2 regions of the Paenibacillus sp. BR1-192 genome follow, and region 1 is predicted to be linked to the other one. Evidence: riboswitches for the same ligand, from Rfam matches in the RefSeq annotation. Region 1 holds a riboswitch; the other holds the start of a gene.

The links. A riboswitch is a leader RNA that binds a small molecule or an ion and turns the genes downstream of it on or off. The one in region 1 is predicted to bind ZMP and ZTP.
Region 2: another riboswitch for ZMP and ZTP. It lies ahead of rpiB (ribose 5-phosphate isomerase B); the one in region 1 lies ahead of purT (phosphoribosylglycinamide formyltransferase 2).

Annotation. Positions count from the first base shown of each region.
Region 1 is NZ_CP120718.1:4,279,546-4,286,894, reverse strand. Features, by position in the region: gene P0X86_RS18970 (YdcF family protein) at 1-299, shown strand, start outside; gene P0X86_RS18965 (hypothetical protein) at 327-782, opposite strand; gene P0X86_RS18960 (PAS domain-containing sensor histidine kinase) at 807-2,249, opposite strand; gene dapA (4-hydroxy-tetrahydrodipicolinate synthase) at 2,516-3,391, opposite strand; gene P0X86_RS18950 (LysR family transcriptional regulator) at 3,503-4,378, shown strand; ZMP/ZTP riboswitch at 4,439-4,519, shown strand; gene purT (phosphoribosylglycinamide formyltransferase 2) at 4,603-5,763, shown strand; gene P0X86_RS18940 (MATE family efflux transporter) at 6,081-7,349, shown strand, end outside.
Region 2 is NZ_CP120718.1:6,638,358-6,645,706, forward strand. Features, by position in the region: gene P0X86_RS30545 (serine hydroxymethyltransferase) at 1-1,130, opposite strand, end outside; gene P0X86_RS30550 (TIGR01440 family protein) at 1,221-1,805, opposite strand; gene rpiB (ribose 5-phosphate isomerase B) at 1,886-2,350, opposite strand; ZMP/ZTP riboswitch at 2,465-2,546, opposite strand; gene P0X86_RS30560 (low molecular weight protein arginine phosphatase) at 2,654-3,241, opposite strand; gene P0X86_RS30565 (manganese efflux pump MntP) at 3,296-3,859, opposite strand; gene P0X86_RS30570 (L-threonylcarbamoyladenylate synthase) at 3,929-5,107, opposite strand; gene spoIIR (stage II sporulation protein R) at 5,641-6,339, opposite strand; gene P0X86_RS30580 (FtsW/RodA/SpoVE family cell cycle protein) at 6,564-7,349, opposite strand, start outside.

The sequences.
Region 1 (7,349 bases):
CCATCGAACACGGCGTTCCGGAGAGGGATATCCTGGTAGAGACGAGTTCGACGATCACCGAGCAAAACCTGTATTATGCCAACAAGATAGGCGATGCGGCAGGGCTGTCCTCATATATTATCGTGAGCGATCCGCTGCACATGAAGCGGGCGATGGCGATGGCTGAAGATATGGGTCTCGAAGCCAATCCTTCTCCCGCGTCACGGAGCGCTTACCAAAGCGTAAGAAGCAAGCTCCCCTTTTTATGCAGAGAGGTCTTTTATTATATCGGTTATCATCTGGCGAAACCCCTTCGATAAAAGATCCGATAATGCGCAGTTTGCGTGTTAGTCCAGACTTCCGAGATCGTTGGCAAGCATCTGATGGCTTTCCTTATCCGTTACCCTGTCGAGATAACTTGCCGCTTTTTGCTTGGATGCCAATGCATGCTCCTTGTTCCTCAGAACCAGATAGGCTCTGGCTTCCGCTTCGTATCCGTAACCGATGTAGAAGGGTTCGAGGTTAGCCGATGACCCGATCGTGATGCAGCGCTTGGCATAATGCAGTGCTTGATCGCCCTGACCCGTTACCGCGTATACTCGGGAGAGCTGCCAATACCCGATAGACAGGTTGCGCTCTGTATGATCCGCCACCCGGCTCCAATGCCAAAAGGAAGCATGACACATGTGAATCATGTTCTCTTCGTCTTCCGTCGTCCGCTGCTTCTTCTCCAAGATATCCCAGACCTGATTGAAGCAGTTTATTGCAAATTGTTTATGTAAGTTTGAATCTTGAATGTCCATGCCTATGTCCTCCGATTGTACGCATTATAATGCAGGTAAATGGATCGTAAAGGTTGTCCCATGATCAGGAGTGCTCTCCACGTTCATCGTACCGCCGTGATTATGAATAATATTCTTGGTAATCATGAGACCGAGTCCCGTGCCGGTGTCTTTCGTTGTAAAAAAGGGCTGTCCCAGTGATTGGATCTGATCCTGCGTCATCCCAACTCCTTCATCCTGCACGATAATCTGTACCTCGGGACCGCTGTGCACAATGTCCAAGGTGATGCTTCCCCCGTGATTCATCGCTTCCATCGCGTTTTTCAGCAGATTGATGAACACTTGCTTGAGCTGGTTGACTTCGCCCTGTACATAGATCGGAACCAGTGGAAAATGGGGAATGATCTCTATATTCTTGAGAGCGGCTTGCACCTTCATCAGCGTAATGATCTGATCCAGTATGGCCGACACGTCGATGGGTCCGCTCACGTGGGCGCCCTGCGGTTTGGAGAGCACCAAGAGTTCGTTGACGATGAGCTCGATGCGTTTGAGCTCCGATTCGATGATTTCAAAATAAAGCTCGTTGCTGCGTTCCGCGGATCGCAATAACTTCACGAATCCATTAATCGATGTCAATGGATTTCGAATTTCATGAGCGATGCCGGCGGCCAATTGGCCGGCGGTCGTCAGCTTCTCGGATTGCATCACGCGGTCCTCTTCCATTCGCTGCTCCGTGATGTCCTTGAAGATGCCGACGGCCGCTTTCTCGCCTTCATATTGTATGATTAACGTGAATCCCGTGACCATCTTCTCCTGCCCGTCCAGACAGCGTATCAGATAATCGACGCTTCCGATTTCTCCGCTCTCGGCATACGTTGCCCTGCGTTTCATCAATGCTTGATGATACGATGCGTCGACGATCACGTCGGTTGAAATGCCCAGCACGTCATGTGAGTGCGTCGCATTGACGAGTCGGAGCGCGGCAGAATTAACATAGTGCACAATGCCTTTTTTAGTTATGAGTACGGAGAGAGGGAGCTCTTCCAGCAGCTGCAGAAACGAATTTTCCTTCTCGTTCAGCTTCTGTTCCTTCTGCTCCAGCTGTTTCATGAGCTGCCTCAGCAGCGATCGATCCTCGAATTGTACCAAGTATCCCTTGGGCCCCCGCTCCGGATCGTGATCAATGCTGCAGCGTGCACTAAGGTATAACTCGCGATCAGACGGATGACGGTAAGCATGTTCAACCGGGGGGACGGATGGCTGATGACCTTGGGCAGCCCTAGCGTTCTGAATCACTCGATCCAATAACTCGCGCAGGCTGTTTTCTTCTTGCGGCGCCCCGGCAGTTAACTCCTGCGGCGAGTAACCCAACAGATCACATAGTGCCGAATTGACCTTAAGAATCGTTCCATCTAGCGATACCAAAGCCATACCGATTACAGATTGTTCGAAGGCAAAATCATGATTAGGGGTGGAATAGGGCAGCACTGCAAGTCTCCTTTCAAATTTCTGGGAGGAATTGAATGTACCCATATTATAAGTGGGGCGATTTCATTCATCAATCCTTTAAAGCGATAGATTTAAGCAGGATTTCTTTTTTTGCGTAAAATGTCAGTATCATCCATCCCATCATCTGCTGATTGAAAGCATGTGCGCCCTATCGCATCCGAATCATCCATTCAAGAAAGGCAAGGCAGCGTATGCGCCCCGCCACTCTTGAGGAGAAATCTATTACGTCCACGATTTAAAGTTTCTCAGTTTTTGAGTGCTTGATCCAAGGATAGCTTGAGCTCATCCGTAATGGTGCCCATCGGCAGGCGCAGGGTGTCGGATGAGATAAGGCCTTGCTTGGCAAGCAGCCATTTTAGCGGAGCGGGATTGGATTCTGCGAACAACTGATGAATAACGGGAAGCAGCACTTCAAACTCCTTTTCGGAACGAGAATAATCCCCTTGGGCAGCTAATTGATACACACGAATAAAAGCCTCGGTATTCACATTGGCCGACGCCAAAATGCCCCCGGATGCACCATGACGCAGCATCTCATGAAAGCGGACATCGTCCCCGCATAGAACAGGCTTCGTATCGTATGGAGACAAGCTTCTCATAAGCTCCGTACTCGCAGTGCTGTCCTTCATTCCGATGACACCGGGGATCTCCATGATTCTTCGAATGGCATCGACCGGTAAGGAAATTCCAGTGCGCGAAGGAACTTCGTACAATATAACCGGTATTCCCACCTCCGCGACTTTGCGGAAATGTTGTATAATGCCCTCAATCGAAGGGCGGCTGTAATACGGCGTGACCACCAATACCGCGTCTGCCCCGATATGTCCTGCCCATTCCGTCCGCTTCATGCTGGAGAACGTATCGTTGGTACCCGTACCAATAATGACCGGCAATAGCCGCCCGTCCAAACCTCTTCGCGTTTCCTCCACCACCTGAACCACTTCTTCCCAAGTTACCGTCGGCGCTTCTCCGGTCGTTCCGTTGATGACCAATCCTTGAATGTCATGGGATAACAAATTCTTCAAATAACGATGATAAGACGGAATATCCAATGCGTATTCATGTGAAAAGGGAGTGACCACCGGAACATAAATACCTCTCAATTCTTGCGGACTCAACATGATCTTTCCTCCATTTCATGAATTGTGGCTTTACTTTACCATAGGAAATGGAATCGGTGTTATCTATAATAATAGATAGCTATTATCAATATTATTGATAAGGAGAGAGCGATGGAACTGATCTATCTGCAAACCTTCAGGGAGGTTGCTGTCCGAAAGAGCTTTACTAAAGCCGCTGACGAATTAGGTTATGCACAATCCAGCGTTACCACCCAGATTCAGAAGCTGGAGAAGGAATACGGCGTCAAGCTGTTTGAACGGTATGGCAGAGGCCTGCGCCTGACGAAGTCAGGGGAGGAGCTGTTCAAGTATGCTGTCCAAATGCTGGATCTGTTCCAGCAGTCTAAGGAAAAGCTGACGAAACAAGGCGGGGGCAACTTATCGATTGGAACGATCGACTCGCTTGCCGCTTATTTTCTTCCAGCCGTCATTCATCGGCTGAGGCAGAAGCATGAGGATCTCGTCATCCGCTTGCAGCCTGATCGTGAAGATAGCATCGTCAGTAAGGTAAGAGAGGGTGAGTACGATCTCGGGCTTGTTCTGGAGAACAAACCGGAAGATACTTCATTGAATTGGATCTCGATCCGGGAAGAGCCCCTCCTTTTGATTGCCCATCCGGATCATCCGCTTCGTAGATTGCCCGTCATCAAGCTGGAGCATCTGGCTGATACCGAATGGATTATGACCGAGGATACATGCAATTACCGGATCATGCTGGAAAAAGTGCTGCGCGCCAGCGGAACTCCCGTCCGTATTGGTTTGGAATTGGGCAACCCCGAGGCAATCAAAAGATATATCATGTCCGGTACCGGCATCTCGCTATTGCCGAGAATGGTAGCAGAGGAGGAAATCAAGAGGGGAGAGCTGGCGATTCTTCCCTTTCAACACCCTGACATTCGACTGGACATCCAGATTGTCATTCATCCTAAGAAATGGCTGTCACACTCGCTTCAGGATATGATCGAAATGTTGAAGTCCAAATCTTAAAGACGCAGGCTGATATTGCATTTAACGAAAAGATTCAGTATCATTTATGTAACAATGTATAGGTTTATGTGTGACTGGCGTAGCATGGGGAACCATGAGGGAGCACATGGATGACAAAGGCCGTACGCCTGGGCAGAGGTAAGGGAGGTTTATTTCCCTTACCTCTTTATTATTTTCTTGGGCTTCTATCGTCTCTGAAACTATGAAAAGGGGATAAAACAACGATGTTCAAAACGAAAAAAATATTGCTGCTGGGATCTGGAGAACTAGGGAAAGAAGTCATAATTGAAGCACAACGATTGGGTGTCCACACCGTAGCCGTCGATCGTTATGCCGATGCTCCTGCCATGCATGTTGCCGATCACAGCCATGTGATCGATATGCTGGACGGCGAGAAGCTGCGCGCAATCATTGAGCTGGAAAAACCGGATCTGATCGTACCGGAGATTGAAGCGCTGGCTACTTCGGAGCTGGTGAAGCTGGAGGATGAGGGGTATCGGGTGATTCCTACCGCCCGAGCCGCAAAGCTTACGATGGACCGTGAAGGGATCCGCCGGTTGGCATCAGAGGAGTTGGGGCTGCCGACTGCGGACTATCGATTTGCCGATACTTATGAGGAATTCAAGCAGGCTGTCCTGGACATGGGTTTTCCGTGCGTGATCAAACCGCTGATGAGCTCCTCCGGCAAAGGCCAAAGCGTGTGCCGTTCGGAAGGGGATATCGAGTCCTGCTGGAACGTCGCCATGGAAGGCGGCCGCGTGCAGAACGGAAGAGTGATCATTGAGGAATTCATTACATTCCAGTCGGAGATCACGCTTCTGACCGTCCGCTCCGTCAATGGAACAAGCTTCTGTGCGCCGATCGGGCATATTCAGGAAAGCGGAGATTATATCGAATCGTGGCAGCCGCACGATATGTCTGAAGCGCAAATCGAGGAAGCTAAATATATTGCGCGGAAGATTACCGACGAGCTTGGCGGATACGGCTTGTTCGGCGTTGAATTATTTTTGGCCGAGGATAAGGTGTACTTCAGCGAGGTATCCCCGCGTCCGCATGATACTGGGCTGGTTACGCTGGTCACGCAAAATCTATCCGAATTTGCGCTTCATGTCCGTGCCATTCTCGGGTTTCCGATACCAGAGATCGAATTGATCACGCCGGGAGCCAGCCGCCCCCTGAAAGCCGGCCGAGAGCTGGAAGACTATACGATTACAGGCGCCGATCAAGCGCTGGCCGTTCCGAATACGCAGCTTCGCATGTTCGGCAAACCGGTAACCAAGGTCGGAAGACGAGTAGCAGTCGCGCTGTCAACCGCCGGCGATGTCGAAGAAGCGCGGTCACGTGCGAAGCTGGCCTTGGATAAGCTTGCCGTCGAAGAGGCATAAACATCGGAATTCCATAGGGATATCACATGTCATCATGTTGAAAAGGCCAACCGAAATGACCGGTTGGCCTTTTCAGTTATAGAGAAATCAGGGATCCAAATCGGGTACAGACTCTTCGAATGACGAGTACTTGCTTTTAGTTTTGATTTCGGGAATAAATAGGAGAAATTTATGTTCTTTCATGATAAGATACACAAGAATACAAACGACCCTCACCCATTATAATGTTTCCATTCGATGCGATAAGCGCTGCTTGAAGCATAATATTTCAAATAAATCTCTAGAGGAACGTTTATTGACGGCATAGGAGAATCTACATGAGAGACATGACGCAAGGAAGTCCGATCAAGCTGATTATCATGTTTACCATCCCGCTTTTGATCGGTAATATTTTTCAACAATTTTACAACATGGCGGACACCCTTATCGTGGGACGTACCATTGGCGTGAACGCACTTGCAGCCGTTGGCTCGACAGGCAGCATTTTGTTTTTTGTCATCGGCTTTGCCCAAGGCTTGACGGCTGGCTTGTCTATCATAACGGCACAGCGTTTTGGAGCTAAGGATATCGCAGGCGTCCGCAAAAGCGTGGGAACGAGTATATGGATCAGTCTGGTGTTCACGGTATTCCTCACCATCGTGAGCGTTATATTTACGAGACCCGTCCTCGTCATGATGAACACCCCTGCCGAAATTTTGGATGATGCGTATTCGTATCTGATCGTCATTAACTGGGGCGTCGGCGCGGCCGTTCTGTTTAATTTGCTGGCTAACCTGCTCCGCGCTCTCGGCGACAGCCGGACGCCGCTTCTCTTCCTGGTCGTTGCAAGCATTCTGAACATCGTGCTCGACCTCTTATTCATTCTCGTATTTAAGATGGGAGTCGCCGGAGCCGGACTTGCCACGGTTGTATCGCAGCTGTTCTCCTGCCTGCTCTGTCTGATCTACATTCATAAGAAGGTCCCGCTCCTTCAATTCAAGAATGCCGACTGGTCCATCGATTGGAAATTTATTCGCCAGCATATGTGGGTAGGTTTTCCGATGGGCTTCCAAGCCTCCATTATCGCCATCGGAGCCATTATTCTGCAGATCACGCTAAACGGTCTCGGGGCATCAGCCGTTGCGGCTTATACCGCTGCTCAGAAGATTGATATGCTCGCCACGCAGCCGATGAGTTCCTTCGGGATTACGATGGCGACTTTTGCCGCTCAGAACTTCGGAGCGAATCGCATAGACCGGATCAAACTGGGGGTTAAGCAGTGTATTTGGCTCTCGGGATCATTCAGCATCGCCGTGGGCCTGCTGGTTATATTCGCGGGTCCTGCCGCCGTCAGCCTTTTTGTGGGTCAAGGCCAAGAGGAATTGCTGTCTCTCAGCAGGCTGTATTTCTTATCGAACGGCAGCACCTATCTGCTTCTTTCGCTGCTCTTCATCTACCGCTTCACGCTTCAGGGGCTTGGTCAGAGCTTAATTCCCACTGTGGCGGGCATCATGGAGCTGATCATGCGGGTACTGGCTGCTATCTTCCTGACCGCGCAGATCGGCTTCCTCGGTGCAAGCCTGGCAAATCCGCTGGCTTGGCTGGGC
Region 2 (7,349 bases), 2.4 Mb from region 1:
ATTTTCACCATCGCCTGCTCATCCATGCCGCGGGAGGTTACTGCCGGCGTACCGATACGGATACCGCTCGTGACGAACGGGCTCGTCGGATCAAACGGGATGGCGTTCTTGTTGACGGTAATCCCGATGGAATCCAGCACCTTCTCTGCGTCTTTGCCGGTGATGTCCAGATTGCGGGTATCGACCAGCATCAGATGGTTATCGGTTCCGCCGGAAACGATGTTCAGGCCTTCCTCGATCAGGGTGTCAGCCAGCACTTTCGCGTTCTTCACGACGTTCTCTGCATACGTCTTGAAGGACGGATCCAATGCTTCGCCAAGCGCAACGGCCTTGGAAGCAATGACATGCATGAGCGGTCCGCCCTGGGAGCCTGGGAACACCGCTTTGTCGATCGCCTGTGCCCATGCCTTCTTGCACAGAATCATGCCGCCGCGAGGTCCGCGAAGGGTCTTGTGCGTCGTGGTGGTTACGAAATGGGCATGCGGAACCGGATTCGGGTGAAGACCCGCGGCAACAAGACCCGCAATATGAGCCATATCGACCATGAACAATGCGCCTACGTCGTTCGCGATGGCAGCAAGCTTCTCGAAATCAATGATGCGAGGATATGCACTTGCACCCGCCACGATCAGACGAGGACGGTGTTTGAAAGCCGCTTTGCGGACTTCGTCGTAATCGATAAGGAACGTGTCTTCCTGCACGCCGTACGCAACGAAATTGTACAGAAGGCCGGACGCGTTAACCGGGCTTCCGTGAGTCAAATGGCCGCCGTGGGCCAGGTTCATGCCGAGCACGGTATCTCCAGGCTTGAGCGCAGCCAAATACACCGCCATGTTCGCTTGGGCGCCGGAGTGCGGCTGAACGTTGGCATGCTCGGCACCGAACAATTCCTTCGCGCGGTCACGGGCGATATCCTCCACGATATCCACTCGCTCACAGCCGCCGTAATAACGCTTGCCAGGGTAGCCTTCCGCATATTTATTCGTCAGTACCGTCCCCATGGCTTCCATAACCGCTTCGCTGACGATGTTCTCGGAGGCAATCAGCTCAATGTTGCTGCGTTGACGCTTCAGTTCCAAATCCATCGCTTCCAATACAGCCGGGTCATTCTTCCGCAAATGTTCCATCATGTTCATATCCTCCCATAATCAATCGTTATTTTCTCTTGCCAAGTCAAGACTACAAGTTTACCTAATGACTAAAGCGGGCTCTCATTCGAATCAATCGCACAGCGTGGAATCATCCCGCTGCTCAAGCCGGTACACGGCACGTTCTCCGCCGATCAGCTTCGGCCGGGTGTAAGCCGCCGTTACGCGCGCATCGCCGACATAACGCTCGCTCGGCCTGAACGGAACCGCCACTCTTCGCAAATGCATGCCGATCAGCGTCTCGCCGATATCGACACCCGCATGGGCCTCAATGGATTCCGCAAGGCAGGGCTCCTTCATACTCCGATACGCCGCCGAGGCCATGGAGCCTCCCGCCCCCGGAATCGGTACAGCCGCCACTTCCGTCAGGCGCAGCTCTTCAAGCAGCCCCCGCTCCATGACTAGCGCCCGGTTCAAATGCTCACAGCATTGATAGGCTACAGCGAAGCTGAATTCCGCTTGAACCTCGGCAATGCCCTGAAGAAGCTGCTGCGCCGTTTCAAGAGCGCCGCCCGTGCCGATCCGGCGTCCGACCACTTCACTGGTGCTGGCTCCGATGACCAGCACCTTGCCCGGTCCTAAGGCTGCCGCTTCGGCCAGCTCGCGGACGATCCGCGCCGTCTGTTCGCTCAAGGAAACCTTGGGGATATCCGTCATGTCACAGTCCTCCCGATGATTTTTTTCACAGAAGATGCTTCATTCCATACGCAATAACCGCAGCAGCTTTACGCGTTGACCTATCGCGATTCGCTCTTCAGGTAACGCTCCTCGATGGCCTTGATCTTGTTCACGCGGCCGACATGGCGTTCGCCCTGGCTGAAATCCGTTGTCAGCCATGCGCTGACGATCTCGGCAGCAAGCCCGGGGCCGACGACGCGCTCGCCCAGCGCAATCACGTTGCTGTCATTATGCTCACGCGTGGCTTTGGCCGAAAATACATCATGCGTCAGCGCGCAACGGATGCCCGGCACCTTGTTGGCGGCAATGCTCATGCCGATTCCCGTTCCGCAGATCAGAATGCCCCGATCCGCTTCACCCGAGACCACCTTCTCGCACACCGGAAGCGCGTAATCGGGATAATCCACGGAATCGGAACAGCCGCAGCCAAGATCCTCCACCTCGTGTCCAAGACCCCGAATGACCTCCACGATCTCCTCTTTCAGACGAATGCCGGCATGATCGGTACCCAATGCAATTTTCATCTATGAAAAACCCCCTCGAATGTTCGCTTTTGCGTTTTAGCTTGTTTCATTATAACCCAAACTCCACGCAAAAGACGAAAAAAGAGCAGTCGGCGCACGTATTGTGCTCCAAATGCTCTTTGCCCAGGCGACCGGCCGTATATTCCGATGCTCCATCGTGGTTTCATCCACTTCGTCGCCAGTTACATCGGATTCATGTTTTTCACCTTCATCTTAAAGCAATACCCTGCGAAAGGCAAGCGGCTTTTTTAGCCAGATTGAGCCCGGATCCAGATTCACTCTTCGTTTCCGTGGAACCCGATCCTATTTATGCTGATCCGCTTCCAGCTTGTCCAGCAGGCGGAAGAGCGCCGTCCGAATCTCCGCCGCCGTCGCCTCGTATTCCTCCCGCGAGCCGCCGAAAGGATCGGAGATATCGAAGCTCGGAATGCGCTGGCGCAGCTCGATCAGACGCTCCCGGTCGCGGTCGCTGACATCGCGGCCCAGCGATCTGGCCAGCTCAAGCGTCGCGTACAGGCTGTCCTGCTCCCGCAGATCATCCAGCACCCGCCGGTCATCCTCCACAAACTCCTTCAGCGTGTGCATCTTGTCGGCCGCATGCGGGAACTGCCGAATCGCATACTGCTTATGCGACTGGGTCAGCGTCAGAATCAGGTCTGCCCATTCCACCAGATTCGCGGTCAGCGGCTTAGATACCAAACGATCTTGAATATCCTGGTCCCGCAGTATCGATTCCGCATGACGGGATACCGGCATGCCGTCCACGGCCGAGACGCCGGCGGATTGCGTTTCCAGGGGAATGCCCCGCTGTTTGGCGAGCTTGCGCAGCATCCCTTCCGCCATCGGGCTGCGGCAGGTATTCCCCGTGCAGACAAACAATATATTTTTCACGGTCCCGTACCTCCCGTTGTAGGTTGTTTTGGGATTATTGTAACAAATATTGCATCAAAAGATAAACATCACGCCAAAGATGATCAAAATCAGTCCGCCCAGCATCTCGCCGTACTCCCCCAGCTTGTTGCTCACCTGACGGCCGAGCAGCAGGCCGAGAATGGATAGCAAACCGCCCACGACACCGAAGGAGATCACGATCAGCAGCACATCATCCACGAACATCCCAAGCGAAACGCCTACCGAGAAGGAGTCGATGCTGACGCTGAGCGAAAACAGCAGCATGCCCAAGAACGCGGTAGGATGAATGCGCTGACCTTCCCCGCCCCGCCAAGCATTATACAGCATATGCCCGCCCAGCAGGAGGAGTAGCCCGCCTGCTGCAAACCCTGTGACGTGCCCCAGCAGCATGCCTACATAGCGGCCGGCAAACAAGCCTGCCAGCGGCATAAGCATGTGAAACATTGCGATCATGAAGCTGATGCCCAGCATATGGCCTAAGCGCATGCCGCCTCTCATTCCGACTCCGATGCCAAGCGAAAATGCGTCTAGCCCGAGTGCAACCGCCATCAGCAGAATCGCCGCAAGCTGTCCCGATTGGACAGACGCCTCCAACATCCCCATTCCCCCAAGTCCCATGGTCTTGTACACCATATGCGGACAAGGGGGAAATCATGCTAAAACCGTTCAATCGACCTCTTCATGGACGTGGACGATGTGATGTCCCGCGGCCTTCAGCAGCCGGTTCATGACGGCTGCGCCAAGCCCCTGCTCCGGGCACGCTTCGGCCAGGATGAAAGTCGCGCCTTCTTCATCGAAGCGGCGCAGGCCGGCGTACAGCCGGCGGGCCGCTTCCTCCGGCTCGGCCAGGCTGCCGAGCGAGACGGCAACGTCCGCGCGGTAGCGACCGATGTGCTCGTCGAACGACAGCACGCCGGTCACCTCCCCGCGCCGGGCCGCCGCCTCGAGCTCGGCCGCGATGCGTGCCGACACCGCGTCGGCACGCGGGCCCTGCACCACGCACATCGCACCCTTCGGTGCGTAGTGCGTGTACTTCATGCCCGGCGAGCGCGGCGCCGGGCTCTCCGCCTCCCCGGCAGCGCGCTGCAGCGCCGGGTCCTGGCGCACGCTTGCCGCCACCGCGGCAAGCTGCTCGAGCGTGACGCCGCCCGGGCGGAGCACCGTGACGGCACCGTCTTCGCCGACCTGCACCACCGTCGACTCGACGCCCACCCCGGCCGGGCCGCCGTCGAGCACGCCGTCGATCGCCCCCGCCAGATCCTCCAGCACATGGCTGGCCAGCGTCGGGCTTGGCCGGCCGGAGCGATTCGCGCTCGGTGCGGCAAGCGGACAACCGGCGGCGCTGATCAGAGCCAGCGCCACGGGGTGATCCGGCATCCGCACGGCAACCGTATCGAGCCCGGCCGTCACGCGAGGCGATACGGCGCCCGGTTTCACGGGCAGCACCAGCGACAGCGGTCCGGGCCAGAACGACGCCATCAGCGCCCGCTCCGTCTCGTTCACCTGCTGGACCAAGCCGTCAAGCTGAGCCAGCTCCGAGATATGCACGATCAACGGATTGTCCGATGGCCGACCTTTGGCGGCGAAGATGCGCTCGACCGCCTCCGTATTGCCGGCGTCAGCACTAAGTCCGTACACCGTTTCCGTCGGAAAAGCCACCGTACCGCCCTGTGCAAGCACCTGGCCTGCTTCGTGCAGCGCCTGCTTCGCTTCCTTCTCGGACCCGAGGCTCTCCTTGGAGAGGGAGCTTAAGACGTGCCACACTTTGGTTGGCTTCGATGCAGCATTCCGGGAGCCTTGTTCCCGCTGCAGGTTGCGTTCCTTGTCATTTCCGTTCTGTTCCATACCTATCCCAAGCTTTCTGTATATGAAATATATAAACATCCAAACGCGTTTTGCCTATACTCCAAAAGAAAAAGCGCTTCTCGTTCTTCAGTCCCGTGCCGGTTCCCATGGAAACCGGTCGCGCCAAAGAGAAAGCACTCTTCTAGAGGTTGTTCAAAAAGTCCGCTTTTGATAAGAAAACCCCTCATCGAAGCCACTTCAAGGATGAGCGACCGCGATGCATAGGTAGGTTTTCTTGCGATATAGAATTTCATCAACTCCGTTGATAACTTATAAATCCTATATCTAACACGAAGCGAATCAAGAAGCAGCTCGGCATCGAATCTTGAATTCAGCCGGGCCTTCCGGTGCTCACGTACCCAAAACGTACGCTCCACTCCTCAGTCCCTAGCTTCATCCAACTGAAGCGTTTTGAAAAAACGCACATCGGAAGCATTAGCTTCGGTGCTGAAAATCCACCTTTTTGAACACGTACTTCTTCATCCAAGTTTATCATACCCTGTCCGTATTGGAAATCAATACGCGGGATCATCCTAGAACAAGCTTGCCACCCAATTCCAGAGGCCCAGGAACATATCCCACAGGAAGAAGCGGACCTCCGGCTCGCTTTCGCTTGCCTTCTTCGGCGCTTCCTCCGGAGAAGCGTTGTCGCCCGCATCGGCGGACACCGTTTGAATTCCCGTCTCGACAGGCTGAGCTGCCGCATCCCCGCTGCCGCCGTCGATGAAGCACAGCGGCGGGAACAGGACGCACCACCAGTTTTGTCCTTGACCTTCGCCTAACGTAATCCGCAGCGCATCGTAATCGCCCGCCGGATACACCGTGCCCCCGTACAATTTGGTCGGGAACGGCACGACGCCAAGCTCTACATGGTAATTGTAGGTGATCCCTCTTTTTCTCAGCTCTTCACCCACCAGCTGGCGGATTTCCGGAAGATGCTGCCGGGTTAATGCTTTGGCGTCTTCCAGGCTTTGCGGGTTCTCCAGCTCCAGGACCCAAAGCTGCATTTGCTCAACGACCGCGTCTCGAATCTCTCTTTTGACGAGCTGATCGGACGGGTTATCTGAATTCGCGAGAATGCGAAGCCTTATCGATTCTTGAGGGATCGGACCGCCAACAACGGAAGCATCGATCTGCTGTCCCTCCCAAGCCATGATGAACATAAACATGCAGGATAAGAGCACAACCATTTTTTTCACGATAATACGGAGGGTTTCACTATAATTTTTCATCTCGGACAACCGCCTCTCTATGAACGAAACTCTATGATGCTATCAGTATGTCCGACTGAAAAAGATATAAACGTGGAATCTAGCAAATCGAAAAAAATTCATAGATTGGCGCGTCACGACTTTAACAAAAAAAGATGCCGTTCCCATGGGAACGGCATCCTCTCATATAAATGACGATTCGGTTTTGGTTATTTTCCAGACCGCGACGAAGTTCCACCCGACCATCAAGCCTGCTGCTTAGCGGCCGCCGGGCGATAAGCATGCGGATCCGGCATATCTTCCTCCACTTCCTGACCATGCAGCTTGACGCTCATGGCGACCCCGAGACTCGCCATGCTAATCACAAGGGACGTTCCCCCGTAACTGATGAAGGGCAGCGTAATCCCCGTCAGCGGCATCAAACCGATAAACATCCCGATATTCTCGAAGATCTGATATAAAAACATGGCCACGATTCCTATGATTAGAAACGGTCCCGCACGCTCCCGGGATTCCAGGGAGATCAGGATCAGCCGATGGATCAGGATGAAATACAACAACAGCAGGACGGAGGAACCAATAAATCCGAACTCCTCGGCAATCTGCACAAAGATGGAGTCGGAGTACGCATAAGGCACCCGGCCCGACTGTATCGACGAACCCTGCATGTAGCCCTCGCCGCTCATGCCGCCGGAGGCGATGGCAAGCTTCGCATTCGTCGTATGATAGCTGGCCTTGGCGGTCGCTTTCTCCGGATACAGCCACGGATCAATCCGTTCCACCCAGTGCGGCTTCAGTATTTTCGATTCCAGCAGTTCATCATGATAATGAATGTAAGCCTGAGCGCCGCCGAAGGCCACTCCTGCCACCAGCACAAGCCCGATCAGCGCATGGGAGAACTTGACGTTCCCGATCCAGAGCAGCCCCAGCAAAATGATGACATAGCTAAGCGCGTTACCCAGGTCATTCTGAGCCATAACGAGCACGAAAGGCACGAACGCCAACAGCCCGATCGGAACGACGTCCTTCCA